4 regions of the Streptomyces sp. NPDC006368 genome follow, and region 3 is predicted to be linked to each of the others. Evidence: riboswitches for the same ligand, from Rfam matches in the RefSeq annotation. Region 3 holds a riboswitch; each other region holds the start of a gene.

Region 1 (7,832 bases), on a different contig from region 3:
GCTGAAGGTGTGGTCCAGGCACGCCTGGTTGCAGCCGATGCAGGTGTTGATGGTCTCCGGCCGGCCGGCCGCGGCCTTCGCGACGAAGTCCGGGTCGGCGAGGAAGGGCCGGGCCATCGACACCATGTCGGCGCGGCCCTCCGCCAGCAGCCGCTCGGCGACTTCGGGGGTGTTGATGCGGTTGCTGGTGATCAGGGGTACGGAAACCGCGCCCATGAGCTTCTCGGTGACCCAGGTGTACGCGCCGCGCGGCACCGAGGTGGCGATGGTGGGGATACGGGCCTCGTGCCAGCCGATGCCCGTGTTGATCATCGTCGCACCGGCCGCCTCGATCTCCTCGGCGAGCGCGACGACCTCCTCCAGGGTCGATCCGCCCGGCACCAGGTCCAGCATGGAGAGCCGGTAGATCAGGATGAAGTCGTCGCCGAGCCGCTCGCGGGTGCGGCGGACGATCTCCAGCGGGAAGCGCACCCGGTTCTCGTACGAGCCGCCCCACCGGTCGGCTCGGTGGTTGGTCGCGGCCGCGATGAACTCGTTGATCAGGTAACCCTCGGAGCCCATGATCTCGACGCCGTCGTACCCGGCCGACCGGGCCAGCTCGGCGGCGCGCACGTAGTCCTCGATCGTCTGCTCGACCTCGGCGTCGGTCAGCTCGTTCGGTACGAAGGGGCTGATCGGCGCCTGGATCGCGCTCGGCGCGACCAGGTCGCGGTGGTAGGCGTACCGGCCGAAGTGCAGGATCTGCATCGCGATGCGCCCGCCGGCCGCGTGCACCGCGTCCGTCACGGCGCGGTGCTTCGCGGCCTCCTCCTCGGTGGTGAGCTTGGCCCCGCCCTCGTACGGCCGCCCGGCCTCGTTCGGCGCGATGCCCCCGGTCACGATCAGCCCGACGCCGCCGCGGGCGCGTTCGGCGTAGAAGGCCGCCATGCGCGCGAAGCCGTTCTCGGCCTCCTCCAGCCCGACGTGCATCGACCCCATGAGGACCCGGTTGGGCAGGGTCGTGAACCCCAGGTCCAGCGGGCTGAGCAGATGCGGGTACGGGGTCGGGGGCCGGGTCGCAGTCATGGGGCGCCTCCTCGCGCGATGTCGTCGCCCCAGTTGTAGACGACGCCGGACGCCTTGTGCAACAAGTTGCATAAAGATCGGGGGGTGACCTGCGCTACGTACGGCCACAGCCCTTCGCGCAGACGACAGCCTCGAACCACCTGGACTCCATGGACTCCATGGCCTCCAAGGCCTCCGTACAGGAGCCAGGCTCGCCGCCGCCGCCACCACCGCCGCGGGCGGTCGGCGAAGCCCCTACGTGCCCCGCACCGCCGTCGCCCACCGCTCCAGTTCCTCCGCCGTACGCGGCCCCGGGGCGTCCGCGCCCAGCAGGCCGTGGGCGCGAAGCACGTTCGTCACCGCCATCCCCCAAGGGCGGCGCAGCCGGGCCGCGTCCAGCAGGGTGCCGTCCGCCAGCAGGTCGGCGACCGGGCCGGTGCGCAGCCCGTCCGGGGTCAGCACCGCCGCGTCGTCCGCCCACCGCAGCGCGAGGTCCACGTCGTGCGTGGCCATCACGACCGTCGTCCCGGACGCGCGCAGCCGGTCCAGCACGTCGAGGAGCCGTTCCTGACCGTGCGGGTCCAGGCCCGCCGTCGGCTCGTCCAGGATCAGCACCCGGGGCCGCATCGCGACCGCGCCCGCGATGGCCGCCCGCTTGCGCTGCCCGTACGACAGCAGGTGCGTCGGCCGGTCCTCGAGCGCCGTGATGTCCAGCGCCTCCAGGGCTTCGCGCACCCGCTCCCGTACCTCCGCCTCCGCCAGCCCCAGGTTCATCGGCCCGAACGACACGTCCTGCCCCACCGACGCGGCGAACAACTGGTCGTCGGGGTCCTGCACGACCAGCTGCACCGTCGTCCGCAGCCGGGTCAGCCCCCTCCTGTCGTACGACACGTCCTCGCCGCGCAGCCGCAGCCGGCCGCTCGCGCATCGCAGGCCGCCGCTCAGCAGCCGCAGCATCGTCGTCTTGCCGCTGCCGTTGCGGCCCAGCAGGGCGATCGCACGCCCCTCCGGTACGGCGAAGTCGATGCCCGACAGCACGGCGGGGCCGTCCTCGTACGCGTATCCCGCACCGATGAGTTCCACGACGGCGTCACGATTCACGGCAGGAACCTTTCGAGTACGAGGGTGAGGGCGACGAGCCCCGTGAGCAGCGCCCCGGTCAGACCCAGGAACCGCCGGTCCACCGCGGCCCCGGGCACCAGCACGCGCAGCGTGCCGTCGTAACCGCGCCCGGCCAGCCCCGTCTGGAGCCGCGCCGCCCGGTCGAAGGCGCGCACGAACGCCGTCGCGCCCAGGCCCGCCAGCGACCGCCAGGTGGCCGCCCGGCTCGTCAGCCCCAGCCGCGCCGCCTGCGCCTGTCGGATCCGCCGCACCGCGTCCAGCAGCAGGAAGGCGATCCGGTACATCACGAGCGCCACGTCGACGACCGGCGCGGGCACCCCTGCCCGTACGAGGCGCGGCAGCACGTCGGAGACCGGCGTCGTGAAGGCGAACAGCAGCACCCCGAGCGAGGCCGCCGACGTCCGCAGCAGCAACTGCCCCGCCTGCGCCGGCCCGTCCGGCGCGAGCGTCACGAAGCCGCCCGCCCCGCCCACCTGGAACAGCAGCGGAACCGCGCCCGTCACACAGAACCCGAGCGGGACGCGCCACGCCCGCCACAGCTGCCGCGGCGCGACGTCCGCCGGGCCGAGCAGGACGGCCAGGGAGGCGCCGGCCACCAGCACCGCGCCGGGCCACGGCGGCAGGCACACCGCCAGGAGCGTCAGGCCGAAGCCCAGCACCGCCTTCTCACACGGGTGACGGCGGCGCCAGCGACTGCTGTGCGCCGCCACATCGATGGGCAGCATCCGCGGCTACTCGCCGCGGCCGGGGTCCCGCGCGCCGGCGAGCGCCCGCTCCTCGCCCTGCCGGCGTCCCCGGCGCAGACCGAAGTAGTACGCCAGCACGCCGGCACCCAGCGCGGCCTGCAGGGAGAACAGCGCCGACTCGATCTCACCCGAGGGCGGCTCGTACAGCGGGCTGAACCACGGCTTGTAGTCGGGGTGCGTCTCGGTGATCGCCGTCTCGGCCTGGGCGTCGGCCCCGGTGAACGGCTCCTCCTTGTGGTCGCCCATCCCCAGCGCCAGCGGCAGGACGGCCAGCGCCACGACGACCAGAAGCAGCAGCGCGTTGATCCTGGCGTTACGGCTCATCACGCCACGGCCTCCTTCTTCTCGCCCTTGCGGCCGCCCCGGAGGAGCACCCCGAGCCGGGTCAGTTCACCCTTGCTGGACTGGATCAGCAGCCGCATCACCAGGACCGTGAGCAGGCCCTCGCTGACCGCCAGCGGCACCTGCGTGACCGCGAAGATGGAGCCGAACTTGCCCAGCGCCCCGAGGAAACCGCTGCTCGGGTCGGGGAAGGCCAGCGCCAGCTGCACGCTGGTGACGCAGTACGTGGACAGGTCGGCCACGAACGCCCCGAAGAACACGCTCACCATCAGCGGTACTCCGAAGCGGCGCAGCAGCCAGTACACGCCGAAGCCGGCCCAGGGGCCGACGACCGCCATGGAGAAGGCGTTGGCGCCCAGCGTGGTCAGCCCCCCGTGCGCCAGCAAAAGAGCCTGGAACAGCAGCGTGATGGTGCCGAGCACCGCCATGATCGGCGGCCGGAACAGAATCGCGCCCAGGCCCGTGCCGGTCGGATGCGAGCAGCTGCCCGTCACCGACGGCAGTTTCAGGGCGGAAAGGACGAAGGTGAAGGCACCGGACGCGCCGAGCAGAAGAGTCGACTCGGGATGGGCCTTGACCTCCCGGCTCAGGGCCCGCACACCGTGGACGACGAAGGGGGCGGCCGCGACGCTCCAGGCGGCCGCGTGAGCAGGGGGCAGATAGCCCTCGGCGATATGCATGACGGGGAGACCCTCTCCAGCACCTCGTGGATGGACAACGCGCCCTGGCCGGTCTCCTGGCTGACGGGTCATGCCGCCGCGACTCCGCCTTCCCGGACACCGCGGTCTCCCGCGGCGTTCCAGTGGCTTCCCGAAGGATGGAGCCGGACTTCCCGATCACAGTGGCGAGGGCCGCACCGGTACCGCACCGGTTTCCCGTACACCAAGGCCCTGCGACACTAGTGCGTTGACCAGGTACATCACAACCCGCGCACCGGCGCACCGCCCGGCTCCACCCCGTGGCCGCGCCTCACTCCTTGCGATAGCCGTACGCCTCGGACGCGGCGGCCACCACCGCGTCCAGGTCCCCGCCGGCCGACGCGGTGACCACCGCGGCCACCGCGCCCTCCACGAACGGCGCGTCCACCAGTCGCGTGGCGTCGGGAAGTTCGTCGCCCTCCGCGAGCAGCGCCTTCACCGTCAGTACGGCGCTGCCGAGGTCCACGAGGACGGCCACGCCCGCCCCGCCGTCGACGGAGGCCGCCGCTTCGGCGATGAGCTCGGCGCTGGTACCGAGCCCGCCGTCCGGGGTCCCGCCCGCCGCGGCGACGGGCGCGGTGGGTCCGCCACCCGCCAGGCCCCGGGCCAGTTCGGCGACGGAGGCGGCGACCGCCGCGCTGTGCGAGACCAGCACGATGCCGACCGGCGCGCTCACCGCGTCCCCGCTCACCGGGCCGCCTCCGCCAGTGCCGCGATCAGCAGCGCCGAGGACGTGGCGCCGGGGTCCTGATGCCCGACACTGCGCTCACCGAGGTAGCTGGCCCTGCCCTTGCGGGCCTGCATCGGCACGGTCGCGCGGGCGCCCTCCTCGGCCGCCCGCGCGGCTGCCGCGAACGCCGCCCCGGGCGATCCGGCGGCCGACTCGGCGGGCGGCTCACCGGCGGGCGACCCGCCCTCCTGCCCGTCGGCCGCCGCGCCCATCGCCTCGACGGCCGGCTCCAGCGCGTCCAGCATCGTCTTGTCCCCGGCCTTCGCCCCGCCGAGCCGGGCCACGGCGGCCACACCCCCGCGCAGCGCCTCGGCCAGCTGCCCCGCCGTCACCTCCGGGGAATCACCGAGGGCCTTGCCGGCGCGCCGCAGCAGCGTCCCGTACAGCGGCCCCGACGCGCCGCCCACCGTCGAGATCAGCTGCCGTCCCGCGAGCATGAGCACCGCCCCGGGGGCGGCCGGATCCTCCGTGTCCAGGGTCGCGACCACCGCGGCGAAGCCGCGCTGCAGGTTCGCCCCGTGATCCGCGTCACCGATCGCCGAGTCCAGCTCGGTCAGCCGGTCCGCCTCACGGTCGACGGCCGCTGCCGTCGCCGTCATCCAGCGCCGGAAGAAGTCCGTGTCCAGCGTCACCGCGGTCACCGCCCCCACCGCAGAGCCGCGGTTCGCACCGGGGCGTCCCACAGACGCAGCAGCTCCTCGTCCGCCTGGCACAGGGTGACCGAGCAGCCGGCCATGTCCAGTGACGTCACATAGTTGCCGACGAGCGTACGGGCCACCGGTACGCCCCGCTCGCCCAGCACCCGGTGCACCTCGGCGTTGAACCCGTACAGCTCCAGCAGGGGAGTCGCGCCCATTCCGTTGACCAGCACGAGCACCGGTCCGCCCGGCCGCAGATCCTCCAGTACCGCGTCCACCGCGACGTCGGCGATCTCCCCCGACGTCATCATGGGCCGCCGCTCCCGCCCGGGCTCACCGTGGATGCCGATGCCCAACTCCAGTTCGCCCGGCGGCAGGTCGAACGTCGGACTTCCCTTCGCGGGGGTGGTGACCGCGCTCAGAGCGACCCCGAAACTGCGCGAACTCGCGTTGACCCGCCGGGCGATCGCCTCCACCCGCTCCAGCGGCGCGCCCTCCTCGGCCGCCGCGCCCGCGATCTTCTCCACGAACAGCGTGGCCCCGGTGCCGCGCCGCCCCGCGGTGTACGTACTGTCCGCCACGGCCACATCGTCGTCGACCAGCACCCTGGCGACCTGCACGCCCTCGTCCTCGGCGAGCTCCGCGGCCATCTCGAAGTTCAGGACGTCCCCGGTGTAGTTCTTGACGACGAACAGCACCCCCTGGCCGCTGTCCACGGCGGCGGCCGCCCGCACCATCTGGTCCGGCACGGGGCTGGTGAACACCTCACCGGGACAGGCCGCCGTCAGCATCCCGGGCCCCACGAACCCGGCGTGCAACGGCTCATGTCCCGAACCGCCGCCGGAGACCAGCGCCACTTTCCCGGCGACGGGAGCGTCCCGCCGTACGACGATCCGGTGCTCCACATCGACGGTGAGTTCGGGATGCGCCGCCGCGAGCCCGCGCAGGGCGTCGGCGACGACGGTCTCGGGGACATTGATGAGCATTCTCAACGTATCTCCCAGCAGGTATTTCGAGGAGCCCTGAACAGGGTTTTCACGACCGGGCTGATGGGGCGTCAGGTGCTGTCGGTGGCGTGGTGGTCGGTCGGCCAGGGTTCAGTATCGGGGTAGCGGCGGCCGTGTGCATGCCCCCTTGGTCGCGTGTTCTGTGTCCGACGCGTCGAGGGCGGGGGCACGGCCCGGGTGGCGCCCCGCCATGCTCACCGCCAGGGCCTGACCGCGATCGGAGCGTGGCCGGGGCGGCGGCCCGTCGCTTGGCGCCCTCGGGACCCTGGGGACCCTCGGGCCCGTCGGCAGACGAGGAGCCGGTCGGCCGGGGCCGGCATGAACCGCAACCGGTGGGGCACTCGCAGCCGCGTCGTCGTCATGCCCCCGGACCGCCTGCCGCCCGCGATCCGCTCCGCCGGGACCCGCCGTGCGGTGTCTCCCGGGGTGATCTCCCGTACGGTCCCGGTCGAAGCTCCGGCCAGGAGGAACCGTTATGAATCGGATTCTGCTCACCGGGTGGTTCAGCTTCCTCCATGGCGAGGTCACGGCCGGGGACGAACTGGCCCTGCGGCGGGTGGAGAGCCTGCTGGACCGTGAGGGGCTGCCGTACGACACCGTGTGGAGTCCGGCGTACCGACCGCGGGAGCTCCATCTCGAAGCCGTCTCCCCGGGCAGGTACGGGACCTTGGTGTTCATCTGCGGACCGCTGCACGGCCCGGACATCGAGCGGCTGCACGACCGGTTCGCCCACTGCCTGCGTATCGCCGTGGGCACGAGCGTGGTGGAGCCCGGGGCTCCGGCGGTGACCGGCTTCCACCACGTCCTGGCCCGCAGCGGTGGCCTCGGACCACCGGTGGTCGACCTCGCCGCCTCGGCGGCCACCACGGGCCGGCCGCCCGTGGCCGGCGTCATCCTCACGCAGGGGCAGAGGGAGTACGGCCTCCGCCGTCGGCACGGCGCGATCACCGACGCCCTCCAGGGCTGGCTGTCGGAGAGGGACATCGCGCGGATCCCGCTCGACACGCGGCTGGCCAACCGGGACCCGCAGCACTTCGACACGCCGGAGCAGTTGATGGCCGCGCTGTCGCGGCTCGACGCCGTGATCACCAACCGGTTGCACGGGCTGCTGCTGGCGCTCCGCGCGGGCACCCCCGTTCTCGCGGTGGATCCCGTGCGGGGTGGCGCCAAGGTGACCGCGCAGGCCCGGGCCTGCCAGTGGCCCGCCGTCGTACCGGCCGAGGAGGCGGGTCCCGCCGCTTTCGACCACTGGTGGACCTGGTGTCTCGACCAGGGCCGCGCGCAGGCCGCCGAACGCCGCCGCCGGTTCCTGGACGAGCCCGACAACCGGCTCACCGATCCGCTCCTCACCCTGCTCAAGCAGGTGAGCGACGGCCACAGGGGTGCGCAGGCCCGGCACACACCGCCTCGCTGAGCCGAGGCCGAACCGGCCGGCCGGGGCCCCGGAGGTCCGCCACTGCGGGCGGCCCCCGTGCGGCGGAGGGGGACAACGCCGAGTGGCACGG
Region 2 (7,832 bases), on a different contig from region 3:
GCCCGCACTCCCTGTGCAGGCTGGCCCAGCAGGCCCGCAGCCACGGGTTCAACGGGATCCTCGGGCCGGGCTACCCCGGACACGGCGACCACACGCACCTCGACCACCGCGCGAGCCGCTTCTGGTCCGCCTCCGGCTGCGGCATCTGACGGGTCGGCAGGCGGGGCTGGTCGGCAGGCGGGGCGGGTCAGGAGGCCGCCCGCAGCGGGCCGCCGCGCCCTCCCGAACCGCGGAAGGTGCGGCGGTAGGCGTTGGGCGTGGTCCCCAGGCTGCGGAGGAAATGGTGCCGCAGCCCCGCGGCGTTGCCGAAGCCGGCCAGGCCCGCGATCGTGTCCACGGTGTCGTCCGTCGCCTCCAGCAACTCCTGTGCCAGCAGCACCCGCCGGCGCAGGAGCCACCGGTAGGGCGTGGTGCCCGTCTCCTGCTGGAAGCGGCGGGCGAAGGTGCGCGGTGACATGTGCGCCCGTGCGGCCAGCTGCTCGACGGTCATCTCCTGGTCCAGGTGCCGCTCCATCCAGTCCAGTACCTCCCCGACGGTGTCGCCCGGATTGCGCGGCAGCGGCCGGTCGATGTACTGCGCCTGCCCGCCATCGCGGTGGGGCGGCACCACCATGCGGCGGGCGATGGTGTTGGCGACCTCCGGTCCGTGCTCCTGCCGCACCAGGTGGAGGCAGGCGTCGATCCCGGCGGCGGTGCCCGCCGACGTGATGACCGGGCCGTCGTCGACGTACAGCACGTCGGGGTCGACCAGCGCCCGGGGGTGACGGCGCGTCAGCAGCTCGGCGTGGCGCCAGTGGGTGGTGCAGCGGCGCCCGTCGAGCAGCCCCGCGGCGCCCAGCACGAAGGCACCCGTGCAGACGGACAGCACGCGCGCCCCGCGCTCGACACCCTCGCGCAGGGCGGTCAGCAACGCCTCCGGGTACGGGCGGTCCACGTAACCGCCGCCCGCCGGTACGGCGATGAGGTCCGCGTCGGCCAGCCGGTCGAGACCGTGCTCCACCTCCAGGACGAAGCCCGCGTGGGTACGGAGCCGGGGGCCCTCGGCGGACGCCACGGCGAAGTCGTGGACGGGCAGCCCGTCGTCACTGCGGTCAAGTCCGAAGACCTCGCAGAGGACGCCGAGTTCGAAAGGGTGCACACCGTCGAGCAGGACGGCGGCCACGTTCTTCAGCATGCGACGAGTGTGGCAGTAATTCGATGGTTGATGACAGTCCTGCCACTGACTTTCCTCGTGCGGGACGGCGACAGTGGAGGACATGAACGCAATCCTCGACTACCTCGTCGTCACCGGAATACTCGTCCTTCTTCTGCTTCCCTCGCTCATCGGGCACGCCCGGGAGCGGGCCATCGACCGTCAGCTGCGCCGCGCCGAGCGCCCGGCGGCACCCAGCACCAGCCCGCCCGCCCCCGCGCCCACCGCGTACCAGAAGAGGTCCGGCGCGTTGAACGACGTGCCCAGGACCAGGCGGGCCGCCACGCTGTGAGCCGCCAGTGCGGCCGGGACACCCGTCAGCTGGAACAGCTCCACCGCACACGAGAAACCGAGGGCGATCCCGGCGGCGGCCCACGGCCGCAGCCGGGGCGCCACCAGCACCACCAGCGCGACCACCAGCACGGTGTAGAGCGCGTCACCCGCGTACTTCGCGACGGCGCCCGCCGCCGCGGACCGGATGCCCAGGCCCGCGGCGGCGGTCACCGCGGCGGCGGCGCACGCCGCCCACCGCGTGGCGACCACGGTCAGAAGTCCTCGTCGAGGTCGACCGAGCCCTCCACCGCCACCTGGTAGGCGGACGGGCGGCGCTCGAAGAAGTTCGTCAGCTCCTGGACGCCCTGGAGCTCCATGAACGAGAACGGGTTCTCCGAGCCGTACACCGGGGCGAACCCCAGGCGCGTCAGGCGCTGGTCGGCGACGCACTCCAGGTACTGGCGCATCGACTCGGTGTTCATGCCCGGCAGGCCGTCCCCGCACAGGTCGCGGCCGAACTGCAGCTCCGCATCCACGGCCTCCCTCAGCATGTCGGTCACCTGCTGCTGGAGCTCGTCGTCGAAGAGCTCGGGCTCCTCCTTGCGGACGGTGTCCACGACCTCGAACGCGAAGTTCATGTGCATCGTCTCGTCGCGGAACACCCAGTTGGTGCCGGTCGCCAGGCCGTGCAGCAGACCGCGCGAACGGAACCAGTACACGTACGCGAAGGCCCCGTAGAAGAACAGGCCCTCGATGCAGGCGGCGAAGCAGATCAGGTTCAGCAGGAACCGGCGGCGGTCGGCCTTCGTCTCCAGCCGGTCGATCTTCTCCACCGAGTCCATCCAGCGGAAGCAGAACCGCGCCTTCTCGCGGATGGACGGGATGTTCTCCACGGCGTCGAACGCCGCCGCGCGGTCCTCCGGGTCGGGCAGGTAGGTGTCGAGCAGCGTCAGATAGAACTGGACGTGCACGGCCTCCTCGAACAGCTGCCGCGACAGGTACAGCCGCGCCTCGGGCGAGTTGATGTGCTTGTAGAGCGTAAGGACCAGGTTGTTCGCGACGATCGAGTCGCCCGTCGCGAAGAACGCGACCAGCCGGCCGATCAGGTGCTGCTCACCCGGGGTGAGCCTGGCGAGGTCGGCCACGTCGGAGTGGAGGTCGACCTCCTCCACGGTCCAGGTGTTCTTGATGGCGTCCCGGTAGCGCTCGTAGAAGTCCGGGTAGCGCATCGGACGCAGGGTCAGCTCGAAGCCCGGGTCGAGCAGGTTCTTCTCGGTGGAGCTCATTACTGGCAGGCCTCGCAGGACTCGGGGTTTTCCAGGGAGCAGGCGACGGCGTCGGGCTCGGACACCTGCTGGGCGGGTACGGGGGCGGACGCCTGGGCGGCGCGGGCGATCCGGGTCGCCGGGCGCGAACGCAGGTAGTACGTCGTCTTCAGCCCCTGCTTCCAGGCGTACGCGTACATCGACGACAGCTTGCCGATGGTCGGCGTCTCCAGGAACAGGTTCAGCGACTGCGACTGGTCCAGGAACGGCGTCCGCGCCGCCGCCATGTCGATCAGGCCGCGCTGCGGGATCTCCCACGCCGTCCGGTACAGCTCGCGCACCTCGGCCGGGATCCAGGTGAAGCCCTGCACCGAGCCGCTGGACTCGCGCAGCGCCTCGCGGGTCTGCGCGTCCCACACGCCGAGCCGCTTCAGCTCGGCCACCAGGTAGGAGTTGACCTGGAGGAACTCGCCCGACAGCGTCTCGCGCTTGAACAGGTTGGAGACCTGCGGCTCGATGCACTCGTACACGCCCGCGATCGAGGCGATCGTCGCGGTCGGCGCGATGGCGAGGAGCAGGGAGTTGCGCATGCCGACCTCGGCGATGCGGGAGCGCAGGGCCGCCCACCGCTCCGGCCAGTTCAGCTCCACGTCGTAGTGGTCGGGGTGGAGCACCCCGCGCGCCGTCCGGGTCTTCTCCCAGGCCGGCAGCGGGCCGTTGCGCTCGGCGAGGTCGGCCGACGCCTCGTACGCCGCCAGCATGATCCGCTCGGCGATACGCGTCGACAGGGCACGCGCCTCGGGGGAGTCGAACGGCAGCTTCAGCTGGAAGAAGACGTCCTGCAGGCCCATCGCGCCCAGGCCCACCGGGCGCCACTTGGCGTTCGACCGCCCGGCCTGCTCGGTCGGGTAGAAGTTGATGTCGACGACCCGGTCGAGGAACGTCACCGCCGTACGGACCGTCTCGTCGAGCCGCTCCCAGTCGATGTCCCCGCCGGCCACGAACGCGCCGAGGTTCACCGAACCCAGGTTGCACACGGCCGTCTCACCGTCGTCCGTGACCTCCAGGATCTCGGTGCACAGGTTCGAGGAGTGGACCGTGTGGCCCGGCTCGGCGGTCTGGTTGGCCGTACGGTTGGAGGCGTCCTTGAACGTCATCCAGCCGTTGCCGGTCTGGGCCAGCGTCCGCATCATCCGGCCGTACAGGTCACGCGCCGGCATGGTCTTGCGGGCCAGGCCCCTGGCCTCGGCGGCGCGGTACGCGGCGTCGAACTCCTCGCCCCACAGGTCGACCAGCTCCGGCACGTCGGCCGGCGAGAACAGCGACCACTCGGCGTCGGCGTTGACCCGGCGCATGAACTCGTCCGGGATCCAGTGCGCCAGGTTCAGGTTGTGCGTACGCCGCGCGTCCTCGCCCGTGTTGTCGCGCAGCTCCAGGAACTCCTCGATGTCCGCGTGCCACGTCTCCAGGTACACGGCCGCCGCGCCCTTGCGCCGCCCGCCCTGGTTCACGGCCGCCACCGAGGCGTCCAGCGTCTTCAGGAACGGCACGATGCCGTTGGAGTGGCCGTTGGTGCCACGGATCAGCGAACCCCGGGCGCGGACGCGCGAGTACGACAGGCCGATGCCGCCCGCGTGCTTGGACAGGCGCGCGACCTGGTGGTAGCGGTCGTAGATCGAGTCCAGCTCGTCCAGCGGCGAGTCCAGCAGGTAGCAGGACGACATCTGCGGGTGGCGGGTACCGGAGTTGAACAGCGTCGGCGAGGACGGCAGGTAGTCGAGCCGGCTCATCAGGCCGTAGAGCGCCGCCACTTCCTCCAGTGCCCGCACGCTGTCGTCCTCCGCCAGCCCGGCGGCCACGCGCAGCATGAAGTGCTGCGGCGTCTCGATGACCTTGCGGGTGATCGGGTGCCGCAGCAGGTAGCGGGAGTACAGCGTCCGCAGCCCGAAGTAGCCGAACCGGTCGTCACCGGCGGGGTCGATCAGCGCGTCCATCCGGGGAGCGTGGAGCCGTACGAACGCGGCCGTACGGTCCGCGATCAGGCCCTCCCGGTGACCGACGGCCACCGACGCCGAGAACGACACCGCTCCCTGGCCCGCCGCCTCCTCGGCGATGGTCCGGGTCAGCAGCCGGGCCGCGAGCCGTGAGTACGCCGGGTCCTCGGAGATCAGCCCGGCGGCGGCCTCGGTGGCGAGCTCCCGCAGCTCCGCCTCGTCCGACCCGGCGTGCCGGCCGCGCAGCGCGGCGGCGGCGACCCGGCCGGGGTCGGTGTCGGGCAGATCGGCGGTGAGGTCCGTCAGGACCCGCAGCAGCACGGTCCCGGGTCCATCGGTCTCCGCGTCCCTGGCTGTGGCCGGATCGGCTGGCGCGATGGTCACGTGGGGGCTCTCCCTCGCTCGGCTCGGGGCCACCGGCGGGCGGGGCGGGGGAGCGGGGACGCGCCCGGGCACAGGGGCGCACGCACCGCGTCCACCGGCCCATTCCGCGAGGCCCGGACGTCTCGGCGCCCGGGCCGGATGGCCGGACGCACCGTCGGCAGGTCTTCGGACTCATGGGTGCGCAAAGGCAGACCAATACACCGTTGCGGGACAGTTCCGGATTCGCACCGGATTCCCCTGCGGCGACAGCGAGATGAGCATACATGTGGGGGGCGGCCCGTGGACCACCCCCCACATCTTGTGTCGGCGGACACAAGTCAGAGCGCGAGCGCGTACGTGTGGAGCGTGACGCCGGGGATCGGCCGCCAGTCCCGCTCCGGCGTGCGGACGAACCCGAGCCGCTCGTACACGCGGTGTGCGGCGTGCATCGCCTGCTGCGAGGAGAGCACCAGCCGCCGGCATCCCTCCGTCGCCCGGGCCCGGTCCGCGCACGCCCGTACGAGCGCCTCCCCGGCGCCGCGCCGCCGCGCCTCCCTCGCCACCGCGAGCATCCGGATCTCCGCCTCGCCGTCCCGCGCGAGCTCGGCCCACGGCCGGCCGGCCCGGGCGAACGTGACACCGCCCAGCACCCGTTCCGTCCCCTCCGCCTGGCCGACGGCCACCAGCACCTCCGCCTCGGCGGCCCGCCGGGCCACGTCCCGCAGCTCGATCAGGTACTCATCGCTGTCGCCGAAGGCCAGCAGCCCGTCTCCGAGGTACGCCTGGGCGGTGACCTCGCCCAGCGTGCCGTGCTCCTCCGGCCGTACCGCTCTGATCGTGATGTCCATGGTCCGAGTGTGGACGCGCACGGCGACGGGCCGCCGTATTTCCGTCTCCGGAATTACGGCGGCCCGTCGTTCGGTCACTCGCCCAGGGGCGTCCCTAAGCCGTGTCGGCAAAGCTCCGTCTGCCTGGCGGTCGGACGACGCACCTTTGCAGACACTCCCTAGCAGCAGCGGAACCCGTCGCGCGGGTCCGCCTCCCGCGCGTCGGTGCGCCTGCGTTCGAACTCGCGCCGGGTCAGGACCTCGGCCTCGGGGTCGCGGGAGCGGGCGTGGGCGACGTACTTGTCGTACACCGTCTCGCCGGACACCTCGCGCACGTACCAGCGGACCCAGGCCACCGCGCGTCGCAGCCGGTTCCCCGGCCGCGCGGCCACGGACGGCCTCACGCCGAGCCGGTCCCGGCCGGCACCTCGTCACCGGTGCCGCCGTCCGTGCGGATGCCGTCCTTGCGGATGCCGCCCTCGGGGCCGACCCCGGCCGCCACCAGCTCGGCCTTCTCCTCCGCCGTGGGGAACAGCCCGGCCGGGGCGACCAGCTTCGACTCGGTGTACGGAACCTCGGAGAGCTTCACGCCGGCCGGGTCGGTGACCGCCTTGAAGCAGACCCGCCCCGCGTCCGCGATCACCACGATGATGAGGAGGGCGAAGAGGGCGGAAAGGACGCCGTCGACCGTGGAGTTGGTGACGACGGTGTGCATGTCGTCCATCGACTTCGCGGGGGGCAGCACCTGCCCGGAGTCGATGCCCGCCTGGTACTTGTCCCGCTGGGCGAAGAAGCCCACCCGCGGGTCCGCCGAGAAGATCTTCTGCCAGCTGGCGGTGAGCGTCACCGCCACGTCCCAGGCGAGCGGGACCGCGGTGACCCACGCCCACTTCAGGCGGCCCGACTTGACCAGCAGCGTGGTGCAGACGGCCAGGGCCACGGCGGCCAGCAGCTGGTTGGCGATGCCGAACAGCGGGAACAGCTGGTTGATGCCGCCCAGCGGGTCGTGCACGCCGACCCAGAGGAAGTAGCCCCAGCCGCCGACGACGACCGCGCTCGCGAACCAGACGCCCGGCTTCCAGCTGACCTGCCTGAAGGGCTTGTGGACGTTGCCCAGCATGTCCTGGAGCATGAAGCGGCCCACGCGGGTGCCGGCGTCCACCGTCGTGAGGATGAACAGCGCCTCGAACATGATGGCGAAGTGGTACCAGAACGCCTTCATGGCGGTACCGCCGACGACCGCGGAGAAGATCTCCGACATTCCGAGGGCGAAGGTCGGCGCGCCGCCGGTCCGGGACAGCAGCGAGGCCTCCTCGACGTCCGCCGCGGCCTTCGTCAGCAGCTCGGGCGAGACGGTGAAGCCGAAGTTCGTCACCGCTTCGGACGCGGACTGCACGGTCGTCCCGACGACGCCCGCGGGGGAGTTGATCGCGAAGTAGAGGCCCGGGTCGATGATGCAGGCCGTGATCATCGCCATGACGGCGACGAAGGACTCGGTGAGCATCGCCCCGTACCCGATCATCCGGATCTGCGTCTCCTTCTGGACCATCTTCGGGGTGGTGCCCGAGGAGACCAGGGAGTGGAAGCCGGAGAGCGCGCCGCACGCGATGGTGATGAAGACGAACGGGAACATCGAGCCGGCGAAGACCGGGCCGTCGCCGCGGCTCGCGAAATCGGTGACGGCCGGCATCTTCAGGGTCGGCAGGGCGACGAAGACACCGATGGCGAGCAGCACGATCGTGCCGACCTTCATGAAGGTCGAGAGGTAGTCGCGCGGCGCGAGCAGCATCCACACCGGCAGGACGGAGGCGAGGAAGCCGTACACGATCATCCAGATGACCAGCGTGCCCGGCTCCAGCGTGAAGGTGTCGGCGAGGGAGGACTCCGCGACCCAGCCGCCCGCGACGATGGCGAGCAA
Region 3 (7,832 bases):
CGGGAAGGCGTCGCGGAAGAAGCCGGAGATGCGGAGGGTGACGTCGATGCGGGGGCGGCCCAGCTCGGCGAGCGGGATGGGCTCCAGTCCGGTGACGCGGCGCGAGGCGTCGTCCCAGACGGGGCGGATACCGAGGAGGGCGAGGGCCTCGGCGACGTCGTCGCCGGCGGTGCGCATCGCGCTCGTGCCCCACAGGGACAGGCCGACGGAGGTGGGCCAGTCGCCGTTGTCGGTGCGGTACCGGGTCAGGAGCGAGTCGGCCAGGGCCTGGCCGGTCTCCCAGGCCAGGCGCGACGGCACGGCCTTGGGGTCGACCGAGTAGAAGTTCCGGCCGGTCGGCAGGACGTTGACCAGGCCGCGCAGCGGGGAGCCGGAGGGCCCGGCCGGGACGAAGCCGCCGTTCAGGGCGTGGACGGCGTGGTCCAGCTCGTCGGTGGTGGCGGCCAGGCGCGGGACGACCTGCCGGGCGGCGAAGTCGAGGATGTCGGCGACGGCCTCGCCGTGGCCGGCGGCGACCGTGGCGACGGCGGCCGGGTCCCAGCCGGCGTCCTCCATCGCCTCGACCAGGGCGCGGGCCGTGGCCTCGGCCGCGTCGGCGGTGGTGCGGGTGGCGGCGGACTCGTCCAGGCCGAGGGCCTCGCGCAGGCCGGGCAGGGACTGGGTGCCGCCCCAGATCTGGCGGGCGCGCAGGATCGACAGGACCAGGTTGACGCGCTCGGGGCCGGTGGGGGCGCCGCCGAGGACGTGCAGACCGTCCCGGATCTGGGCGTCCTTGACCTCGCAGAGCCAGCCGTCGACGTGGAGGAGGAAGTCGTCGAAGCCGTCGTCGTCCGGCCGGTCCTCCAGGCCCAGGTCGTGGTCCAGCTTGGCGGCCTGGATGAGCGTCCAGATCTGGGCGCGGATCGCGGGCAGCTTCGACGGGTCCATGGAGGAGATCTGCGCGTACTCGTCGAGCAGCTGCTCCAGGCGCGCGATGTCGCCGTAGCTGTCGGCGCGGGCCATCGGCGGCACGAGGTGGTCGATGAGCGTGGCGTGGGCGCGGCGCTTGGCCTGGGTGCCCTCGCCGGGGTCGTTGACCAGGAACGGGTAGATCAGCGGGATGTCGCCGAGGGCGGCGTCGGGACCGCAGGCCGCGGACAGGCCCGCGTTCTTGCCGGGCAGCCACTCCAGGTTGCCGTGCTTGCCGAGGTGGACCATGGCGTCCGCCCCGAAACCGCCGTCCTCGCGCGAGGCCGCGATCCAGCGGTAGGCGGCCAGGTAGTGGTGGGAGGGCGGCAGATCGGGGTCGTGGTAGATCGCGATCGGGTTCTCGCCGAAGCCGCGCGGCGGCTGGATGAGGATGAGCAGGTTCCCGCGCCGGAGGGCGGCGAGCACGATGTCGCCGTCCGGGTCGCCCTCGGCGGTACGGGAGCGGTCCAGGAACATCTCGCCGGGCGGCGGCCCCCAGTGCCGCTCGACGTTCTCACGCAGCTCCTCGGGGAGCGTGGCGTACCAGCGCTTGTAGTCGGCGGCCGGGATGCGGACCGGGTTCCTGGCCAGCTGCTCCTCGGTGAGCCATTCCTGGTCGTGGCCGCCCGCCTCGATGAGGGCGTAGATCAGCTCGTCGCCGTCGCCGGACGCGAGGCCCGGGACCTCCTCGTCACCGAAGTCGTACCCCTCCTCGCGGAGCCGGCGCAGCAGCGCGACGGCGGAGGCGGGGGTGTCGAGGCCGACGGCGTTGCCGATGCGGGAGTGCTTCGTCGGGTACGCGGACAGGACGAGCGCCAGGCGCTTGTCGGCGTTCGGGATGTGGCGCAGCCGGGCGTGGCGTACGGCGATCCCGGCGACGCGGGCGGCGCGCTCGGCGTCGGCGACGTACGCCGGGAGGCCGTCGGCGTCGATCTCCTTGAAGGAGAACGGGACGGTGATGAGGCGGCCGTCGAACTCGGGGACGGCGACCTGGCTGGCGGCGTCGAGCGGGGAGAGACCCTCGTCGTTCTCCTCCCACGCGGAGCGCGAGCCGGTCAGGCACAGGGCCTGGAGGACCGGTACGTCCAGGGCGGCGAGCGCCCCCGCGTCCCAGGCTTCCTCGTCCCCGCCGGCCTGGGCCTCGGCGGGCTTGGTGCCGCCGGCGGCCAGGACGGTGGTGATGACGGCGTCGGCGCCGCCGAGCTGGTCGAGCAGCTCCGGCTCGGGTGCCCGCAGGGACGCCACGTACAGCGGCAGGGCCCGCGCGCCGGCGTCCTCGATGGCGTCGCACAGGGTGTGGACGAAGGCGGTGTTCCCGCTCATGTGGTGGGCGCGGTAGTACAGCACGGCGACCACCGGGCCGGTGGTGTTCTTCCGGTCGCGCTCCAGGGGGCCCCAGGTGGGGGCGGCGGCCGGGGGCTCGAAGCCGTGGCCGGTGAGCAGGACGGTGTCGGACAGGAAGCGGGCGAGCTGCTCCAGGTTGGCCGGGCCGCCGTGGGCGAGGTAGGCGTGCGCCTCGGCCGCGATGCCGATCGGGACGGTGGACGTCTCCATGAGCTGGGCGTCGGGGGCCTGTTCGCCGGTGAGGACGACGAGCGGCTTGCCCGTCTCGCGCAGTACGTCCAGGCCCTCCTCCCAGGCGCGGATGCCGCCGAGGAGACGGACGACGACGAGGTCGGCGCCGTCGAGGAGGCCGGGGAGGTCTTCGAGCGTGGTGCGGGCGGGGTTGGCGAACCGGTACGCGACGGGGCCGCCGGCCGCGCGGGCGCTGAGCAGGTCGGTGTCGGAGTGCGACAGCAGCAGGATCGTGGCCGCGGGGGCCGGGGCGGGCGTCGCCTCGGGCGTGGTCGCGTGCGTCATGGCGTGCGCAGGCCTTCCTCGGGGTGTCCGCGCCCCGGGTGGTCGTAGGACGGCGGGAGTTCCTGACTCGTCCGGTTTCCGCCCGGACTCACAGTGGCGGGACCGCGCCGGAATCTCACCGGGCTTCCTCCCTAGGGCCCTGGGACCCTGTGCCGTCTGCATAGTAGAGGCTGCGCGTATGCTCGCCGCCATGCCGCCCAGCTCACCAAAACCCCAGGACCGGGGTGAAGCACACATACAGGACCGTGTCCGGGACCGCGGTGACGCCTGCCCCGGTGCGCTGCGGCTGCACCGGGCCGACGACGGGGCGCTGGCCCGACTCCGCGTCCCCACCGGTGTACTGACGCCGCGTCAGGTAACGGTGCTGGCCGACGCGGCGGACCGCCTGGGCGACGGGCACCTCTCCCTCACCTCGCGGGGCAACATCGAGCTGCGGGGGCTCGGGGAGGGGTGTGGAGCCGGCCTCGCCGAACTGCTGCGGGCGGCCGGACTGCTGCCCGCGTCCGAACGGCACGAGCGGGTACGGAACATGGTCGTCTCACCGCTCGCCGGGGCGGACGTGCTGGCCTGGGCCCGGCGGCTGGACGAGCTGTTGTGCGGCGCGGACTGGACGACGGGGCTGTCGGGCCGGTTCCTCTTCGCCGTCGACGACGGGCGCGGGGACGCGGCGGCGCTCGCCGCCGATGTGACCTTGCTCGCAACCCCGGACGGCGGCGCCCTGCTCCGGGTCGCGGACCGGACGTACCGCGTCGCCGCCGCCGACGCGCCGCGCGCCGCGCTGGCGGCGGCGGAGGCGTTCCTCGCGGCGGCCCGGGATGCGGGCACCGGCGCGTGGCGGGTGCGGGAGCTGCCACCGGGGCAGGACGTGGACGTGACGGAACACCTGCGGCGGGCGGCCCTCACGGCCGAACCCGTACCGGACGCCGCGCTCCCGCCCGGCGGGCCCACCCCGCCGGGCGTCCTCGACGACCGCACCGTCTCCGTCCTGGCCCGGCTCGGGCGCGTGACGACGGACCGGTTCCGCGCGCTGCTCCCCGCCGACGAGGTTCGGGTCACCCCGTGGCGCGGCTTCGTGCTGCCGGGCTTCCCGGACCGGGCGGCGGCCGAGGCGCGGCTGGCGGAGCTGGACGCGGCCGGGTTCCTCACCCGCGCCGACTCCCCCTGGGTGGGGGTGACCGCGTGCACGGGCCGCCCCGGCTGCGCGAAGTCGCTCTCCGACGTGCGGGCGGACGCGCGCCCGCTCGCCGGGAGTCCGGGGCTGCCGGTGCACTGGTCGGGCTGCGCGCGCCGGTGCGGCCATCCGCAGGGGGCGTGGGTGGACGCGGTGGCGACCGCCGGCGGCGACTACGAGGTGACGACCGTGACGCGCGACGCGTGAACCGTGCCGCGCGGACCGTACGCGCACCCAGTGACCGTGAACCCGTGACCGTGAATCCGTGACCGTGAACCGGTGACCGTGAATCCGTGACCGTGACTCGTGACCGTACGAAGAGATGAGCGAGAGCAGAGTGTTTGACTACGAGAAGGACGGGGCGGAGATCTACCGCCAGTCCTTTGCCACGATCCGCGCCGAGGCGGATCTCGCGGGCCTGCCGGCCGACGTCGGCCAGGTCGCCGTGCGCATGATCCACGCCTGCGGCATGGTCGACCTCGTCCGCGACCTCGCCTACACCCCGCGGGTCGTCGCCCGCGCCCGCGAGGCGCTGCGCGCCGGGGCGCCGGTCCTGTGCGACGCGCAGATGGTCGCGAGCGGCGTCACCCGCAAGCGGCTGCCCGCCGACAACGACGTGATCTGCACGCTCTCCGACCCGTCCGTGCCGGCGCTCGCCGCCGAACTGGGCACCACGCGCAGCGCCGCCGCGCTGGAGCTGTGGCGCGACCGCCTCGAAGGGTCGGTCGTCGCCATAGGCAACGCCCCCACCGCGCTCTTCCACCTCCTGGAGATGGTCGCGGCGGGCGCACCGCGCCCGGCGGCCGTCATCGGCATCCCGGTCGGCTTCATCGGCGCGGCCGAGTCCAAGGACGCCCTGGCGGCGTTCCCGGACCTCGACCACCTGGTGGTACGCGGCCGGCGCGGCGGCAGCGCCATGGCCGCGGCGGCGGTCAACGCCATCGCGCACGAGGCGGAGATCCAGGCATGAGCGGCAAGCTGTACGGAGTGGGGCTCGGCCCCGGCGACCCCTCCCTGATGACGGTGCGGGCGGTGGAGGTCATCGCGTCGGCGGACGTCGTGGCGTACCACTGCGCCCGCCACGGCCGTTCGATCGCGCGCTCGATCGCGGCGGCGCACATCCGCGAGGACCACATCGAAGAGCGCCTGATGTACCCGCTCACCGTCGAGACGACGGACCACCCGGGCGGCTACCGGGGCGCGCTGAACGACTTCTACGAGGAGGCGTCGGCCCGCCTGGCCGCCCACCTCGACGCCGGGCGCACCGTGGCCGTGCTGGCCGAGGGGGACCCTCTCTTCTACGGCTCGTACCAGCACATGCACAAGCGTCTGGCGCACCGCTACCCGACCGAGGTCATCCCCGGGGTCACCTCCGTGAGCGCGTCCGCGGCGCGCCTGGGCAAGCCGCTGTGCGAGGCGGAGGAAGTCCTCACGATCATTCCCGGCACGCTGCCCGAGGAGGAGCTGACCGCCCGTCTGGCGTCCACCGACTCCGCCGTGGTGATGAAGCTCGGCCGTACCTTCCCCACGGTGCGCCGGGCGCTGGAGCGGGCCGGCCGCCTCCAGGACGCGCGGTACGTCGAGCGCGCCACGATGGACGGCGAGCGCACCGGTGCGCTCGCCGACATCGACGAGGACACGGTCCCCTACTTCTCGGTGGCGGTGCTTCCCTCCCGGATCGACGAGGACCCCGCGCTTCCGGAGACGGGCGAGGTCGTGGTCGTCGGCACCGGCCCGGCCGGTCCGCTGTGGCTGACCCCGGAGACGCGCGGCGCCCTCGCGTCGGCGACCGACCTGGTCGGCTACACCACGTACCTGGACCGGGTGCCGGTACGCCCCGGTCAGGAGCGGCACGGCTCGGACAACAAGGTCGAGTCGGAGCGGGCCGAGTTCGCCCTGGACCTGGCGCGGCGGGGGCGGCGCGTGGCGGTGGTGTCGGGCGGCGACCCCGGCGTCTTCGCGATGGCCACGGCGGTCCTGGAGGTCGCCTCCCGGGACCCGTACCTCGACGTCCCGGTGCGCGTCCTGCCCGGCGTGACGGCGGCGAACGCGGCGGCGGCGAAGGCGGGCGCCCCGCTGGGCCACGACTACGCGACGATCTCCCTGTCCGACCGGCTCAAGCCCTGGGAGGTCATCGCCGAGCGGCTGCACGCCGCCGCCGCGGCCGACCTGGTCCTCGCCCTGTACAACCCGGGCTCGCGCAGCCGTACCTGGCAGGTCGCCAAGGCGCGCGAGCTGCTGCTGGAACACCGCGCCCCGGACACCCCGGTGGTCGTCGCCCGTGACGTGGGCGGCCCCGAGGAGTCGGTCCGCGTCCTCGCCCTCGTGGACCTCGACCCCGCCGAGGTCGACATGCGCACCCTGCTGCTGATCGGCTCCTCGCAGACCCGGGCGGTACGCCGCGGGAACGGCGAGCGGGTGGCGTGGACGCCGCGGAGGTACCCGGAGGCGTAGTCGGGTCCGGGAGGCGTAGTCGGGTCCCGGCGGCGTAGTCGGGTCCCGGCGGCGACGCGGGCTGACGAAGGGGCTTTCCGGAGTCACCGCTCCCCGTGGCGGATACTCGGGTGCCTGGCCGGAAACGTGTGCGTATTGTGTCCGTGCACACGTCATGTCGCGTACGCCCGCGTACCCGCGTGCGTGGGCTCTCCTCGCGTCCGGCGCTCGCCGTGACGCAGCGTCGCGCCGCCGTCCAGGCCGGAGCGCGCCCATCATCTGAACCGCTCCGGGGGGACCGGACATGCCTCACCACCCGTGTACGGGCGCGAGACCCGCGCCGTACACCGCACTGCTGCTCGCGCTGTCGGTCGTGCTGACGACGCTGCTGCCCACGGGCGCGGCGTGGGCGACGACCACCGACGGCTCCACGGCCACGCCGGCCGCCACCGCCACCGCCGGACCCGAGCCGGCGGCCACCACGGCTCCGCCCACGACGAACGAACCGGCCTCCGCCGCCGCCCCGGCGCCGGACTCCACCGATGAGCCGGCGGCCGGGGACTGTCCCGCCCTGCCGCTCGCCCCCTTCGACGACCCGGGCACCGCGGTCGGCAAGGCGTCGCTCGGCTCCGACGGGACGGCCTGTTTCACCGTCACCGCCGAGAAGCCCGGCATGCACCGCGTCGTCCACGACGACCAGCACAACAACACCTTCACCCAGGTCTTCGACGGCGAGACGCAGCTGGACTGCCACGACGACACCTGGGGCGCGGGCTGGTGCGACCTGCCCCGCGCGGGCGCCTTCACCCTGAAGGTCTTCAACACCGGCTACGACCCGGACGAGGTGACCGTCGCCGTCGTACCGCTGATGGCCGCCGCTCCCTGCGCGGAGGAGGCCGGCACCGCCTGGAACGCCGAGCCGGTCAGCGCCTCGTCCCCCACCCCTCTGACGTTCCGGTGCCACCCCTTCACCGCCGAGCCCGGTGAGCGGATCACGGTCGACTTCCGCACCGTCAGGTACGGCGGCGGCGAGCGCTGGATCACCGACGAGACCGGCGCCCCGATCTGCCCGGCCCGCAACGAGGACGGCAGCAAAGGCTGTGTCCTGCCCGGCGACGGCCCCTACCGCGTCCTCACCCGCGTCACGGAGGAGGAGGGCGGCTTCCCCGCCGCGTACACGCTGGGTATCCGCAGACTGTCCGACCCGGCGGGCTGCGCCACCGTGCCCGTCAACGCCTTCAACTCGGCGCCCACGGCCGCCGACGCGTCCACCGGCTGCCGCACCTTCACCGCGCCGGCCGCCGGCCGCTACGACGTGTACGAGGTGCAGCCGTCCGGCACCCGGGCGAAGCTGACCGTGTACGACACGGCCGGGAAGACCGTCTGCGAGACGTACGACGCCTGCGCCCTGCCCGCCGCG
Region 4 (7,832 bases), on a different contig from region 3:
GTACGTGCCGGGCCGCAGTGAGGCCAGGCAGCGCGTGAGGGTGACCTGACCGGCGGCGGTGGCGTGCACGGTGAGCGGGGGGTCGCCGGGCAGGGGGCGGTCGGGGCGGGGCCGCAGCGCGACGTCGCTGGCGTATCGGGCGGCCGCGACCGCGGCCGCGCCGACACCGATCAGGGTGGTGACGGCCGCTGCCGTCGCTGTAGCCGGGCGCACCGTTCCAGTGTGGGCGGGCGGACGGGCCCCTGCCAGTGGACGGGGGCCGCCGGAGGGTCACGGTCGGTGGGCCTGGCCGTAGCCGCGAAGCTTCTCGGCCACCTGGTGCAGCTCACCGGGCGAGAGCAGGGTGGGCGTGTGGCCGGGTACGGAGGTGGCGGTGAGCCACAGCCGGCACATCCACTCCAGCTGGGCGGTGCGGTCGTAGGCCTGGTCCAGGGTGTCGCCGTAGGTGACGGTTCCGTGGTTGCGCAGCAGGCAGCCGGTGCGGTGGTCGAGGGCGCGGAGCATGTTCTCGGCCAATTCGTCCGTTCCGTACAGGGCGTACGGGGCGACGCGGACGGGGCCGCCGAGGGCGGCGGTCATGTAGTGGATCGGCGGGAGCTCGGTGACCAGGGTGGAGACCGCGGTGGCGTGCACGGCGTGGGTGTGGACGACGGCTCCGGCCGGGGTGTGGCGGTAGATCTCCAGGTGCATGGGGAGCTCGCTGGTGGGGGTGAGCGTGCCGCGCAGCCGTGTGCCGTCGAGGTCGACGGCGGTCGTGTCGGCGGGGGTGAGCCGGTCGTAGGGCACACCGCTGGGGGTGACGAGGATGAGGTCTCCGACCCGTACGGAGACGTTTCCGGAGGTGCCGACGACCAGCCCGTCCGTCACTGTCCTGCGAGCGGTGGCCACCAGGGCGTCCCACGCCTGCTCGATCGCCCGCTCGATCGCGTCCTGTGTCATGCGCCGATCCTGTCAGCCCGTCCCGCGACGGCGGTCACGGCAGGGTGACACTTGTCTCTTCCGTGGGCCGGCGCCCCGGTCGGGAAAGTACGCGAAGCGGCAGCAAACCGGCTTCCCGGGCCCATGGGGCAAGGGATCGGGCCGCCCGCCCCTCGGAGGGCCGTGACGGATCCGGAACGCCGGACACCACGACGCCCGCGTCAGTTCACCTTCCGTTCACTCAGGTTGCTTACGTTCGCCGAGCCACTGACGTCGAACGATTGCCTGGGTAAATGGAACACATCACGCTGCTGCTCGCCATTGTGGTCGTGACAGCTCTAGTGTTCGATTTCACGAACGGTTTCCACGACACCGCCAACGCGATGGCGACGACCATCTCGACCGGCGCGATGAAGCCCAAGACGGCGGTGGCCATGTCCGCCGTGCTCAACCTGGTCGGCGCCTTCCTGTCCGTCGAGGTCGCCAAGACGATCTCCAGCGGACTGGTCAACGAGGACGGCATCCAACCCGAAGTGATCTTCGCGGCGCTCGTCGGCGCCATCCTCTGGAATCTGCTGACCTGGCTGGTCGGCCTGCCGTCCAGCTCCTCCCACGCCCTCATGGGCGGCCTGATCGGCGCGACCATCGCCTCGGTCGGCCTGTCCGGCGTCAACGGCGGCGTCGTCGTCACCAAGGTCCTCATCCCGGCCATCGCCGCGCCGCTGGTCGCCGGCCTCGCCGCGATGCTCGCCGCCCGCCTGACCTACAAGGCCGGCGCGCACGTCCACGAGAAGACCGGCCGCAAGGGCTTCCGCGCCGGTCAGATCACCTCCGCCGGTCTGGTCTCCCTCGCCCACGGCACCAACGACGCCCAGAAGACGATGGGCATCATCACCCTGGCGCTGGTCGCCGCCGGCGCCCTCGCCCCCGGCTCGAACCCGCCGGTCTGGGTGATCGTCTCCGCCGGTCTGGCCATCGCGCTCGGCACCTACCTGGGCGGCTGGCGCATCATCCGCACCATGGGCAAGGGCCTCACCGACCTCCAGCCGCAGCAGGGCTTCGCCGCCCAGACCAGCGCGGCGGCCGTCATCCTCGCCTCGTCCAACCTGGGCTTCTCGCTCTCCACGACGCACTCCTGCTCCGGCGCCGTGATGGGCGCGGGCCTCGGCCGCAAGGGCGGCGTGGTCCGCTGGTCCACCGCCACCCGGATGTTCGTCGCGTGGGGTCTGACCCTGCCCGCCGCCGGTCTGGTCGCCGCCGCCTCGGAGTTCGTGACCAAGCAGGGCGACTGGGGCGTCGCCGTCGTCGCGGTCTTCCTCGTCACCTCCTGCGCCGCGATCTGGTTCATCTCCCGCCGCCAGGTCGTCGACCACACCAACGTCAACGAGGTGGAGACCGACGCCGAGCCCGCGGGCGTCGTGACCACCGCCATCGCGGCCGTCACCCCGCCGCCGGCCGGCACCGTCACGGCCACCTCCGACGACCTCAAGGCCACCATCCCGGCTCCGGTCGGCGAGGCCACCCCGGTGGCCGCCGGCTCGGCGTCCACCACCCAGGCTCCCGCCGCCACGGTGTAAGGAAAGAACAGCATGAAGATCGACTGGGCAGCTCTCGGCTCCGTCTTCGGTGTCAGCCTCCTGGCCACCGTCGCACTGGTGGGCCTGTTCACCCTCGGCATCATCGGCCTCTCCAAGCAGGAGACGGCCTCGGCGAGTGGGGGCACCGCGGTCATGGCCCGCACCGGCGCCTACGCGTGCTTCGCGCTGTGCGCCGCGGCGGTGGCGTACGGAATCTTCCTGATCGTCACCTGACCCCGGCACGTCCACGGCGCCCCCGGAACGGTTCTCCGCTCCGGGGGCGCCGTCGTGCGCACCGGCGTGCCGGGCGTGCGCCGTGTGTGTCTCGGCACACCCTCCCTCCGCAGGTCAACGGCGAGTTGACGGGCGTTCGCGGGGCGTGGTGGACTGCCGGGGCCATTACGGCGGCAGGAGAGAGGAAGCCGGTGAGAATCCGGCGCGGTCCCGCCACTGTGAGTCCGGCCCCGGCCGGATGAGTCAGGAACTTTCGCCGCCGGTCACGTCGAGCCAGGGCGCGGACCCTGAGTGAGGACATTGCGCCATGTCAGGCTGCCTTCCCGCTGCGTCGAGAGCCGTACGTCCCCGAGGTCTGCGAACCGTGTCGGCCTGCTGATCCGATGCGTAGCGACCATGTCTTCGCCTGTGGCGCCGCCGCCGGGCTCGCCGCCGACCTCCTCCTCGCCGACCCCCGCCGCGGGCATCCCGTGGCCGCCTTCGGCCGCGCCGCGGGGTGCGTGGAGGGCGTGCTGTGGCGCGACCACCGCGCGTGGGGCGCGCTGCACGCCCTGGTGTGCGCCGGGGGTGCGGCCGGTGCGGCGGCGCTCGCGGCCCGGGCGGTACGCGGACGGCGCGCCGCCTCCGTCGCGCTGACCGCCGCCTCCGTCTGGGCCGTCGTCGGCGGTACCACGCTGGGCCGCGAGGCCCGCGCCATCGGCGGCGCGCTCGCGGCGGGCGACCTGGAGGTCGCCCGGGAGCGGCTGCCTCATCTGTGCGGGCGCGACCCGCAGTCCCTGGACGGACCCGGCATCGCCCGCGCGGTCGTCGAGTCCGTCGCCGAGAACACCTCCGACGCCGTGGTCGGCGCGCTCGTGTGGGGCGCGATCGGCGGCGTCCCCGGCCTCGTCGCCTTCCGGGCGGTGAACACCCTGGACGCGATGGTCGGTCACAAGTCGCCGCGCCACCGCCGCTTCGGCTGGGCCTCGGCCCGGCTCGACGACCTGGCCGGCTGGCCCGGCGCCCGCCTCACGGCCGCCCTGGCGGCGGTGGCGGGCGAGGACACCCGCGGCGCGGTACGGGCCTGGCGCGCCGACGCCGCGAAGCACCCGAGCCCCAACGCGGGGCCCGTGGAGGCGTCCTTCGCGGGCGCCCTGGGCGTACGGCTCGGGGGCACCCTGTCGTACGGCGGGCGCGTCGAACACCGGCCCGTCCTCAACGCGGGGGGCCGGGCCGTCGAGGTGGCGGACATCGAGCGCGCGGCGCGGCTGTCGCGCCGGGTGACCGCCCTCACGCTCGCGGTGTGCGTGGGTGGGCGACTGGTCCTGGGGGCCGTGAAGGCCGGGAAGCGGAGGCGTACATGAGGGGTGGGGGGCTGCTCGTCGCGGGCACCACGTCCGACGCGGGCAAGAGCGTCGTCACGGCCGGCATCTGCCGCTGGCTGGTGCGGCAGGGTGTGAAGGTCGCGCCGTTCAAGGGACAGAACATGTCCCTCAACTCGTTCGTGACGCGCGAGGGCGCGGAGATCGGTCGCGCCCAGGCCATGCAGGCGCAGGCTGCGCGGGTCGAGCCGACCGCGCTGATGAACCCGGTGCTGCTCAAGCCGGGCGGCGACCGGTCCAGCCAGGTCGTGCTCATGGGCAAGCCGGTGGGCGAGCTGAGCGCGCGCGGCTACCACGGCGGCCGGCAGCAGGCGCTGCTGGGCACGGTCGTCGAGTGCCTGCAGGAGCTGCGCGACACGTACGACGCGGTGATCTGCGAGGGCGCGGGCAGCCCGGCGGAGATCAACCTGCGCCGCAACGACATCGTCAACATGGGCATCGCGCGGGCCGCGCGCTTCCCCGTCGTCGTGGTCGGCGACATCGACCGGGGCGGGGTGTTCGCCCAGTTCTTCGGGACGACGGCGCTGCTGGCGCCCGAGGACCAGGACCTGATCGCGGGCTACCTGGTCAACAAGTTCCGCGGTGACGTGACGCTGCTGGAACCGGGGCTGGACATGCTGCTCGGCCTGACCGGCCGCCGCACCTTCGGTGTCCTGCCGTACGCGCACGGCCTCGGCATCGACGAGGAGGACGGCCTGCGGGTGTCCCTGCGGGGTGCCGTACGGGAGTCGGTCGTCGCGCCGCCGGTCGGCGAGGACGTGCTGCGCGTCGCCGTCTGCGCCGTACCGCTGATGTCGAACTTCACCGACGTGGACGCGCTGGCCGCCGAGCCGGGTGTCGTGGTGCGGTTCGTCGACCGGCCGGAGGAGCTCGCCGACGCCGACCTGGTCGTCCTGCCCGGCACGCGCGGGACGGTGAAGGCGCTGGCGTGGCTGCGCGAGCGGGGCCTGGCGGACGCGATCGCCCGGCGGGCCGCCGAAGGCCGTCCCGTGCTGGGCATCTGCGGCGGCTTCCAGGCGCTGGGCGAGCACATCCATGACGACGTCGAGTCCCGGGCCGGTGCGGTCGACGGGCTCGGACTGCTGCCGGTACGGGTGCGGTTCGCGCCCGGGAAGACCCTCGCGCGGCCGGTCGGCGAGGCCCTCGGTGAGCCGGTCGAGGGGTACGAGATCCACCACGGCGTCGCGGACGTACGGGGCGGGGAGACGTTCTTCTCCGATGACGCGGGACGCAGCCTGGACGGCTGCCGCGTCGGGGCCGTCTGGGGCACGCACTGGCACGGCTCGCTGGAGAGCGACGGCTTCCGGCGGGCGTTCCTGCGGGAGGTCGCCGCGGCGGCCGGCCGGCGCTTCGTCCCGGCGCCCGACACGTCGTTCGGCGCGCTGCGCGAGGAGCAGCTGGACCGGCTCGGCGACCTGATCGAGGAGCACGCGGACACCGGCGCGCTCTGGAAGCTCATCGAGCAGGGCCCCCCGTCAGGACTTCCCTTCATCGCACCCGGAGCGCCTTCATGAGCACTGCCCCCCATTACCCCTTCACCGCGATCGTCGGCATGGACGACCTGCGGCTCGGGCTGCTGCTGAACGCGGTGTCCCCGGCTGTCGGCGGCGTCCTCGTACGCGGTGAGAAGGGCACCGCGAAGTCGACGGCGGTGCGTGCCCTCGCGGCGCTCATGCCCGACGTCGAGGTCGTCGCGGGCTGCCGCTTCTCGTGCCCGCCCGACTCCCCCGATCCGGCGTGTCCGGACGGGCCGCACGAGGCGGCGCCGGGTGTCGCGCGCCCGGCCCGCATGGTCGAGCTCCCCGTCGGCGCGTCCGAGGACCGGCTCGTGGGCGCCCTGGACATCGAGCGGGCCCTCGCGGACGGGGTGAAGGCGTTCGAGCCGGGTCTGCTGGCGGACGCGCACCGCGGGGTGCTGTACGTGGACGAGGTCAACCTGCTCCATGACCACCTGGTGGACCTCCTGCTGGACGCCGCCGCCATGGGCGCCTCCTACGTCGAGCGGGAGGGCGTCTCCGTACGGCATGCCGCCCGGTTCCTGCTCGTCGGGACGATGAACCCGGAGGAGGGCGAGCTGCGGCCGCAGTTGCTGGACCGGTTCGGGCTCACCGTGGAGGTCGCGGCCTCCCGTGACCCCGGGCAGCGGGTCGAGGTGGTGCGGCGCAGGCTGGCGTACGACGACGATCCGGCCGCGTTCGCGGAGCGGTGGGCCGGCGAGGAGGCGGCGCTGCGGGAGCGGATCGTGGCCGCGCGGGCGCTGCTGCCGACGGTACGGCTGGGGGACGACGCGCTGCGGCAGATCGCCGCCACGTGCGCGGCGTTCGAGGTGGACGGCATGCGCGCCGACATCGTGATGGCCCGCACGGCGACGGCGCTGGCCGCCTGGGCGGGGCGTGCGGAGGTCACCGTGGAGGACGTGCGGCAGGCCGCGCTGCTGGCCCTGCCGCACCGGCGCAGGCGCAACCCCTTCGACGCGCCGGGGCTCGACGAGGACAAGCTGGACGAGACGCTGGAGGAGTTCGGGGGCGGCGACGACGAGCCGGACCCGGGCCCGGGCGACGGTCCCGGGGGCGGCGGCGGTGTGCCGCCGCAGGGCGGGGCGCCGGACAGCGAGTCGGCCGGTGAGCCGACCGGCTCACCGGAGGAGACGCCCGCCCCGGACGCCGGTGCGGGCGCGGGCGCCGGGGCCGGTGGCGGTGGCGGGGAGCAGGCACCGGCCAGGGCCGCCGAGCCGTTCCGTACGAAGATGCTGAGCGTGCCGGGCCTCGGTGAGGGCGCGGCGGGGCGGCGTTCCCGGGCGCGTACCGAGCAGGGCAGGACGACGGGTGCGACACGTCCGCGCGGGGCGCTGACCAAACTGCACCTGGCGGCGACCATCCAGGCGGCTGCCCCGCACCAGCGGGCGCGCGGCCGGTCCGGGCCCGGGCTCGTCGTACGCCGTGACGATCTGCGGCAGGCGACGCGCGAGGGGCGCGAGGGCAACCTGGTGCTGTTCGCGGTCGACGCGTCCGGGTCGATGGCGGCCCGGCGGCGGATGGGCGCGGTGAAGGGCGCCGTGCTGTCGCTGCTGCTGGACGCGTACCAGCGGCGCGACAAGGTCGGGCTGGTCACCTTCCGCGGCGCGTCCGCCGACGTCGCCCTGCCGCCCACGTCGTCCGTCGACGCCGCCGCCGCGCGGCTGGAACAGCTGCCCACCGGCGGGCGCACCCCGCTCGCGGCGGGGCTGCTGAAGGCGCATGACGTGCTGCGCGTGGAGCGGCTGCGCGATCCGTCGCGCCGCCCGCTGCTCGTGATCGTCACGGACGGCCGGGCGACCGGCGGGCCCGAACCGCTGGCGCTGGCCGCCCGCGCCGCCGGGCTGCACGCGGCGGAAGGCACCGCGTCCGTGGTCGTGGACTGCGAGAGCGGGCCGGTACGGCTGGGGCTGGCCGCCGAGCTGGCCCGTCAACTCGGCGGCACCGCCGTCACCCTCGACGAACTGCGCGCGGACTCCATCGCGGGTCTGGTCAGGGACGTCCAAGCAACCACCAAGTCCGCCAGGAGGGCCGCTTAATGCCGCAGGGACAGCCGACCGTCGTACCGGACGACGGACTCACCACCCGCCAGCGCCGCAACCGCGCGCTGGTGATGGTGCACACGGGCGTCGGCAAGGGGAAGTCGACCGCCGCCTTCGGCATGGCGCTGCGCGCCTGGAACCAGGGCTGGCCGATCGGGGTGTTCCAGTTCGTCAAGTCCGCCAAGT

The links. Region 3 has a riboswitch for cobalamin ahead of cobN (cobaltochelatase subunit CobN). Riboswitches for the same ligand answer to the same signal wherever they lie in the genome.
Region 1: another riboswitch for cobalamin. It lies ahead of ABZZ38_RS16420 (energy-coupling factor ABC transporter permease); the one in region 3 lies ahead of cobN (cobaltochelatase subunit CobN).
Region 2: another riboswitch for cobalamin. It lies ahead of ABZZ38_RS16735 (ribonucleoside-diphosphate reductase subunit alpha); the one in region 3 lies ahead of cobN (cobaltochelatase subunit CobN).
Region 4: another riboswitch for cobalamin. It lies ahead of ABZZ38_RS04770 (cobalamin biosynthesis protein); the one in region 3 lies ahead of cobN (cobaltochelatase subunit CobN).

Annotation. Positions count from the first base shown of each region.
Region 1 is NZ_JBEXQK010000018.1:107,341-115,172, forward strand. Features, by position in the region: gene ABZZ38_RS16400 (NADPH-dependent 2,4-dienoyl-CoA reductase) at 1-1,065, opposite strand, end outside; gene ABZZ38_RS16405 (ATP-binding cassette domain-containing protein) at 1,300-2,145, opposite strand; gene cbiQ (cobalt ECF transporter T component CbiQ) at 2,142-2,891, opposite strand; gene ABZZ38_RS16415 (energy-coupling factor ABC transporter substrate-binding protein) at 2,898-3,236, opposite strand; gene ABZZ38_RS16420 (energy-coupling factor ABC transporter permease) at 3,236-3,934, opposite strand; cobalamin riboswitch at 3,963-4,184, opposite strand; gene dhaM (dihydroxyacetone kinase phosphoryl donor subunit DhaM) at 4,224-4,643, opposite strand; gene dhaL (dihydroxyacetone kinase subunit DhaL) at 4,640-5,281, opposite strand; gene dhaK (dihydroxyacetone kinase subunit DhaK) at 5,320-6,312, opposite strand; gene ABZZ38_RS16440 (polysaccharide pyruvyl transferase family protein) at 6,803-7,741, shown strand.
Region 2 is NZ_JBEXQK010000019.1:52,095-59,926, reverse strand. Features, by position in the region: gene ABZZ38_RS16755 (D-Ala-D-Ala carboxypeptidase family metallohydrolase) at 1-149, shown strand, start outside; gene ABZZ38_RS16750 (helix-turn-helix domain-containing protein) at 188-1,174, opposite strand; gene ABZZ38_RS16745 (DUF2809 domain-containing protein) at 1,355-1,735, opposite strand; gene ABZZ38_RS16740 (ribonucleotide-diphosphate reductase subunit beta) at 1,738-2,751, opposite strand; gene ABZZ38_RS16735 (ribonucleoside-diphosphate reductase subunit alpha) at 2,751-5,108, opposite strand; cobalamin riboswitch at 5,247-5,412, opposite strand; gene ABZZ38_RS16730 (GNAT family N-acetyltransferase) at 5,426-5,935, opposite strand; gene ABZZ38_RS16725 (YbdD/YjiX family protein) at 6,094-6,318, opposite strand; gene ABZZ38_RS16720 (carbon starvation CstA family protein) at 6,315-7,832, opposite strand, start outside.
Region 3 is NZ_JBEXQK010000002.1:209,430-217,261, forward strand. Features, by position in the region: gene cobN (cobaltochelatase subunit CobN) at 1-2,808, opposite strand, end outside; cobalamin riboswitch at 2,842-2,980, opposite strand; gene ABZZ38_RS02835 (cobalamin biosynthesis protein CobG) at 2,999-4,186, shown strand; gene ABZZ38_RS02840 (precorrin-8X methylmutase) at 4,302-4,949, shown strand; gene ABZZ38_RS02845 (precorrin-2 C(20)-methyltransferase) at 4,946-6,433, shown strand; gene ABZZ38_RS02850 (IPT/TIG domain-containing protein) at 6,717-7,832, shown strand, end outside.
Region 4 is NZ_JBEXQK010000003.1:272,147-279,978, reverse strand. Features, by position in the region: gene ABZZ38_RS04790 (hypothetical protein) at 1-213, opposite strand, end outside; gene ABZZ38_RS04785 (class II aldolase/adducin family protein) at 271-939, opposite strand; gene ABZZ38_RS04780 (inorganic phosphate transporter) at 1,212-2,495, shown strand; gene ABZZ38_RS04775 (hypothetical protein) at 2,508-2,729, shown strand; cobalamin riboswitch at 2,870-3,004, shown strand; gene ABZZ38_RS04770 (cobalamin biosynthesis protein) at 3,113-4,072, shown strand; gene ABZZ38_RS04765 (cobyric acid synthase) at 4,069-5,604, shown strand; gene ABZZ38_RS04760 (putative cobaltochelatase) at 5,601-7,643, shown strand; gene cobO (cob(I)yrinic acid a,c-diamide adenosyltransferase) at 7,643-7,832, shown strand, end outside.